3 regions of the Peribacillus sp. NPDC060253 genome follow, and region 1 is predicted to be linked to each of the others. Evidence: riboswitches for the same ligand, from Rfam matches in the RefSeq annotation. Region 1 holds a riboswitch; each other region holds the start of a gene.
The links. Region 1 has a riboswitch for glycine ahead of gcvT (glycine cleavage system aminomethyltransferase GcvT). Riboswitches for the same ligand answer to the same signal wherever they lie in the genome.
Positions count from the first base shown of each region.

Region 1 (2,272 bases):
TCAATGTTGGAGATTGGGTACCAGTGGTGACCTCGCCAATGACTTTGTCTCCGCTGTAAACCTTATAACCATGACGAGGAATGCCACGGTCAATCATTTCAATTCCTACAAGCTTGCGAGAAGTCCCGTTCTCCTTTTGCTCAGCAAGAACTGCTTTTCCGAAAAAGTCAGCTTCCTTATCCACTTTAACCGCAAAGCCAATCCCGGCCTCTATTGGGGTGATGTCCGCTGAAAGCTCCTGCCCATAAAGCGGCAGTTTTGCTTCAAAACGCAGGGTATCACGGGCACCTAAACCTATCGGTTGTATCCCCTCTTCCTTGCCAGCATCAAGAATTGCCTTCCAAAGGGCCGGGCCATTTTCACTGCGGCTATATATTTCAAAACCATCTTCACCCGTATATCCAGTACGGGATACCATCGTGGAGATACCATTTATCATGACATTTTCCTTGAACTTGAAAAATCCAATTTCACTTAAGGCAGTATTTTCTGATAGTTTTTGCAATATCTTTTCTGCAGATGGTCCTTGAAGTGCTAGCTGTGTATAGTCACTCGATACATTCGTAATTTGGACATCTTCCGAAAGATTAGCTTGCAGCCAATTGAAATCTTTTTCTGTATTCGCTGCATTGACTACTAGCAGGTAATCATCCTCAGCCCTTTTATAAACGATGAGATCGTCTACCGTGCCTCCGTTTTCATAACACATAGCCGTATATTGGGCACCACCCTGTTGCAGCTTTGATACATCATTGGTCATCATCTTCTGTAAAAAAGAAAGGCTTCCAGGACCCTTAACATCCACTTCCCCCATATGGGAAACATCGAATAAACCCGCTTTAGTACGTACGGCTTCATGTTCATCCTTGATACCCGAAAATTGGACAGGAAGTTCCCAGCCGCCAAAATCAATCGTTTTCCCTCCGCATTCACGATAAACCTCAAATAGTGGTGTTCTTTTTAAATTGGTCAAAAAATGACCCCCCTCGGATTTTTTAAAATTTAAATCGGCTTCAAAAAGCTTCTTGTCATACCCATCAGAAATCCTGAGTCATGATGTAAAAAAAGCACAAAAAAGGACAGAGAAAGCCCGTTTGAGCTTTTTCTCTGTCCTGAAACCTGAAAGTTTACCTATATAATAGGTTTTCCCCTTTGGTGGCCATCCCAATACGGGCGGCGCTCTCCAGAGTTGCGTCCAATAAGAGTTCTTTTGCCTGAGAGATTCACTGCTAAGTTTGCTCCTTCGGCGCTACATCCGTAGTCTCTCCCCTTATCTTCACCCGCATATAAATGTCTACCAATGAAAGCAAGTGAATCACTCCCAACCATTAGTAAAGCATCGGAAGCATTTAAAGACCCCACACTCCAAAAACTTTCCGGAACCAATTGAATGATCTCCTTCAGTTATCATGGATAAAGCAGGAGCCTATAGCTCATACTAAGAGCACGCGAACTGCAAAATCGAGATAAAACGATTCATTTTTAGCGTTTGTAAATTAGAATTTTCTAAATATACTTATATCCTACCCTAAGAAACTTATCTCTGCAATATCTTTTGAAGATAAATATTTTTCTTACTTTACATATGTAATGTTCGGATTTTGACCTTATATTAAGGAATTTATGATTTAAGAGGGAGTTATTTCTATGAAAATCAATATATCCTTCAATTCTGAATGGAATGACGAGTTTCTACAAAAGATTGAGAATGATGGTCCATGGGGAAATTGGGAGCTGTATAAGCTGGCTGTTCAAATGGAGGAAAATCTCATCATCCCAGATTTTGAAGGTTTACAGGCGCCCAAGCACCTTCCGCAGTTAACCCCGCTTCCCCACCAATTGGAAGCAGCAAAACAAGTAGTGGAAAAGATGAATGGCAAAGCCATATTAGCCGATGAGGTAGGGCTCGGAAAAACAATCGAGGCTGGCTTGATCCTAAAAGAGTATATGATTAGAGGCCTTGTAAAAAAAGTATTGATCCTTGTACCGGCCTCCCTTGTGACACAATGGGCTTTTGAATTGAATACCAAGTTTCATATTCCAGCAGTCGTTCAGCGAAAAAGTTATGTTTGGGACTCCTGCGATGTGGTCATTTCATCCATAGATACAGCGAAACGCGCTCCACATCGTGATATTATTTTCAATCAGGAATATGACTTCATCATTATTGACGAAGCTCACAAACTTAAAAATAATAAGACGAAGAATTATGAGTTCGTCCAAAATCTGAAAAAGAAATTTTGTTTGCTCCTGACAGCAACTCCGATTCAAA
Region 1 is NZ_JBHXAS010000002.1:111,908-114,179, forward strand. Features, by position in the region: gene gcvT (glycine cleavage system aminomethyltransferase GcvT) at 1-973, opposite strand, end outside; glycine riboswitch at 1,106-1,189, opposite strand; glycine riboswitch at 1,193-1,280, opposite strand; gene ACFWE9_RS01295 (DEAD/DEAH box helicase) at 1,648-2,272, shown strand, end outside.

Region 2 (2,272 bases), on a different contig from region 1:
GCTGAAACCCGGATACTTTACGCACTCGATTTGGGGAAGACCTACCGTTTGATTGATGAAAAGATGATTCAACGGGAAAATTGGCAGGGTGAAAGGATCCGTGAAATTGCCCTTTTCAATGCCCGGTCCCTTTCCACTGAAATGAAGTCGGATATCGTTGCCGGTAATAAATTTTACTTTTTAAACACCAATGATGGATATGATGCTAGCCGAATTCTTAACGACTCCTGGCTTCGGGACATGAAGGACAAGATGGAGGGGACCATGGCGGTGGCCATTCCGCATCAGGATGTCATCATCATTGCCGATGTGAAGAACGATACGGGATATGATATTCTGGCACAAATGGCCATGAGCTTCTTTGCGAGCGGTCATGTACCGATAACGGCTCTATCATTCCTTTACGAAGAAAATGAGTTGGAGCCCATCTTCATTATGGGTAAAAACAAAAAGCGTGAACAATGAATCATTGAAAAACATAGGACCGTGTCAGCATGGAAAAGTTCCAGCTTGGCAGTGGTCCTTTATTTATGGAGTACTATGTGCAAGTTTAGTAGAGTTAGAAGTTTTCAGGTCCATATGTTCAATGAAAAGGAAGCGTGAGTGACAAAGCAGCAAGGAATTTTTTTTTTACAGCCGTAAGTAATCATAATTCCGAGAGGGATATCTCCGGAATGTTCTGTTTAATGGTGTTGAAATTTATTTTAGTATGGGTGATAATATAGTTAGATTATTTTGAAAATAGAGATTATTGCTGATGGTGAATAGGGACTGGTATGAGTTTCAGTCTGAATTGGTTCACGATTTTAAAAAACTGAATATTTAAATTATATAGCGGATGAATGTTGTGGGAGAGTGCAAAATATAATGCCACCGAAGGAGCAAGTTCCAAAAATCACCCTTGGATCAAATCTCTCAGGTAAATGGAACCGCAACTGGACGCAACTCTGGAGAGCGCGTATGAAACATGATGCCACCAAAGGGGAAATCTCCAGAAAATAAAATGGAGTTAAACTCTCAGGTAAAAAGGACAGAGAAGGGGAGCAGTAAGTTTACGCAACCCTTTTCTGTCCTTTTTTGGCGTGCAAAAAAGAATGGGGCCAGCTTTATTTGGCTTCTGACAGGCAGGCGTGCAGCGAAACGAAGCCTTCCATTTCGAAAGGCCTTCCTGATCAAAAACTTATATTGAAATAAAGGGGGAAAATATTTTGAAAAATCAATTAATGAACATGCTTGAAGCCCGTAAAGAGGAAATGGTTCAAATCCGCCGTCATTTACATGAGAATCCCGAGCTTTCCTTCAAAGAAGAGAAAACAGCACAATATATCATTGATTTTTATAAGGGTAAAGATGTGGACATTCAAACGAATGCAGGAAATGGATTAGGGGTCATCGTAACGATCGAAGGCGGGAAACCAGGGAAAACGATAGGTCTACGAGCCGATTTCGATGCATTGCCGATTACAGAAGAAACGGAGGTTCCGTTCCGATCAACAAATGAAGGTGTCATGCACGCCTGCGGACACGATGGCCATACCGCTTATTTATTGGTCCTGGCAGACTGCCTAGTAGAGTTAAAAGATTCCCTTTCCGGTACCATTAAAATCATTCATCAACATGCAGAAGAAACACCCCCTGGAGGTGCAAAAAGTATTATGGAATCAGGGGTTCTGGATGAACTGGATGCTGTTTTTGGCATTCATTTATTCCCGACATATCCAGCTGGGGAAATTGGATATCGCAGCGGCTTTTCGATGGCTGGAAGGACCTACTTCAAATTGGAAATAAAAGGCATGGGCGGCCATGGTTCATCCCCGCATATGGCCAATGACGCAATTGTAGCAGGTGCCCATTTCGTCACAGCCGTGCAAACCGTTATCAGCCGCCGCTTGAACCCTTTTGATATGGGCGTGGTTACGATCGGTTCTTTTGATGGAAAAGGTAGTTTTAATGTCATTAAAGATTGTATAGAAATAGAAGGGGATGTCCGTTACATGACAGCAGAGACACAAAAGCTGATAGATAAGGAAGTCCACCGGATCGTTAAAGGGATAGAAACGGAATTTGGTGTTCAGTGTGAACTTTCGTATGTGCCTGATTATCCACCGTTATATAATGACCCTGAACTGACTGGATTCGTGAAAAATAGCCTTGAAAGTATGAACGACAAAGATATTAAGAAGGTCATGGAATTTCCGATGTTCTCAGGTTCGGAAGATTTTTCGTATTATGCAGAAAAGATTCCTGGCTGCTTCTTTTACATCGGCTGTAA
Region 2 is NZ_JBHXAS010000005.1:60,278-62,549, forward strand. Features, by position in the region: gene ACFWE9_RS02720 (DUF1444 domain-containing protein) at 1-465, shown strand, start outside; glycine riboswitch at 839-942, shown strand; gene ACFWE9_RS02725 (M20 family metallopeptidase) at 1,209-2,272, shown strand, end outside.
Region 2: another riboswitch for glycine. It lies ahead of ACFWE9_RS02725 (M20 family metallopeptidase); the one in region 1 lies ahead of gcvT (glycine cleavage system aminomethyltransferase GcvT).

Region 3 (2,272 bases), on a different contig from region 1:
CCATTAGAAAAATCGTTTCAAAAGGTGCAATGCCGGTTGTTTTAGGTGGAGATCATTCCATTACAATTCCAGTAGGAAAGGGATTGGGTGAACTCGGGCCCTTTCATGTGATCCAGATTGATGCGCATTTAGACTGGGCAGATCACCGTTCAGGAATGCGGGTTGGACATGGAAGCTGCATCCGCCGCTTATCTGAAATGAATCATGTTCAAAAGATTTTCCAATTGGGAATTCGTGGAATCAGCAGCAGTATAAAAGAAGATGTCGATGCTGCCAGAGAATACGGAAGTGTCATCTTGTCTCCACGTCAAATGAGAAAGATGGGATTTGAACAGGTTCTGGAACTTATTCCAGCAGGTGAAAAATATTATATTACCATGGACATTGATGGCCTCGACCCATCGATCGCCCCTGCGACAGGCACACCTTCTCCTGGAGGCCTGCTTTATGATGAAGTCAACGAAATACTCCATGGGATTGCAAAAAGAGGAGAAGTAATCGGTTTTGATATGGTAGAAGTAGCTACTCCTTACGATCATGCGGGAATAACTGGACAAGTGGCAGCGCGCCTCTCATTAGACTTGCTTAGTTATGTTTTAAAAGAAAAAGAGAAAAACCAGGCTGCAATCAGCGATTATCAAGAGCAGAACTTCATAAAGAAGCATTAGTCTGTTAAATTTGAAAGCATTTGCTGATATAAAGTGATTTTCCTCCGTGTTATCTTTTCTTAGTTTCCTGAATAGGTATAAATAAAGAGGCGATTCCATAAAAAACACATAAGTAAATAATGTACAATCACCGAAGGAGCATGTTCCCAAAAAAACTTGGAACAAATCTCTCAGGTAAAGAACCACAATGAGACGCAACTCTTGAGAGAGCGTTTATAAAACGCCACCTAAGGGGAAGACTCTTTTTAGCATAGAGTTAAACTCTCAGGTAAAAGGACAGAGAAGGGAATGTTGCCATTACCTTCTCTGTCCTTTTTTGCGTGCAAAAACAGGGAACATGATATGGAGTGGCAGCAGCTATCTAAAAAAGAGGAAATAAGAATGAGTTTGCAGAAGAATGATTAAACCATTTTTGAAGCAATTGAAAGCGAAAGGCAGCGGCAACATCCAACATTAGAGTTGATCGCATCAGAAAACTTCGTCAGCCAAGATGAACGAACGGGCTTTGCCTCTCTAAAAATACCGTCCATTGGTGCATTAACCTGGAATGAAGATGGAGTTTAACATCTTCACCGACAAATGCTTTCCCTGTACGGGTAGTTCCAGGCATAACTTTCTTGATTATGTGTAAACATTTGATGCAGCCTGTTACTGCTAAAAAAATAAGAGAACCCCTTTGATCAAATGCCAGGCCATCTAACCACAGCATAAAATCATCCGATATGAACTTTCAGAATTTATCATTTTCTTCCATGTATATTCCGATTCCCTTGCCTTCAAGTATAGTACCTGTATCGTACAGTGGATTCCGAAGGTTAATGTTATCTAAGTGAATTCAGTGATAAACAAGCAGCCAAACGCTTTCTCAAGAAAGCATTGGCTTTATCGTATGTGTCCAGACGCCTGTCATAACAGTGGAAAAAACCACGCGTATCCTGTAGCCATTTAGTAGTTAAAAGATAGGGGAGAAGTCTGTTCAAAATCAGGTGAATTGTATCCACGAGCTGTTTGGATTAACCGCATAAAGTAGCATTCCGTTAGAAATCCTATTAGTTTTTTCAAATTCACATTATGTTTGCACCAGAACCAAATCCCATTAATTGAATCTTTTCTTCTTTTGTAAGTGTGGTCAAACGTACGTTCTTTTTTGGGTTATTGATTATTTGTGAATTTTTAAAAATAATAGAATTGGAAATTCTTATTGAAGGGAGACTTTATCTCAACTTCTAGATTAAGGGCTGTTCAGCAGCTAAAATTTAGGTTTAAGAGTAAATATCTGGGAATAAAAACCATAAAGCTTTTTTACTAAAGCTTTATGGTTTTTATAGCTGTTAGGAAAGCATCAGCCTAGTTTTCTGTGAGAAAGAATCCTTAACCTATAACTATTTGACAGACATATTATTCAGTGAATGAATATGTTCTATTGATTCAGGATATACAAAGTTAGGCATCGTAATTTCAAGAAAATTCTTAATCACCAATGCACACGCACCCAATTCACATGCTTTTTTTCCAATTGAGGATATTAATAATTCTCGATAATGAATTGTGGAGGAAGAAAGATTTTTCTTAATTTCATTTATAGAATCTGGGTATAGAGAAAG
Region 3 is NZ_JBHXAS010000078.1:20,879-23,150, reverse strand. Features, by position in the region: gene speB (agmatinase) at 1-668, shown strand, start outside; glycine riboswitch at 859-958, shown strand; partial or broken gene ACFWE9_RS18565 (IS6 family transposase) at 1,455-1,614, shown strand; gene ACFWE9_RS18560 (ROK family protein) at 2,051-2,272, opposite strand, start outside.
Region 3: another riboswitch for glycine. It lies ahead of ACFWE9_RS18565 (IS6 family transposase); the one in region 1 lies ahead of gcvT (glycine cleavage system aminomethyltransferase GcvT).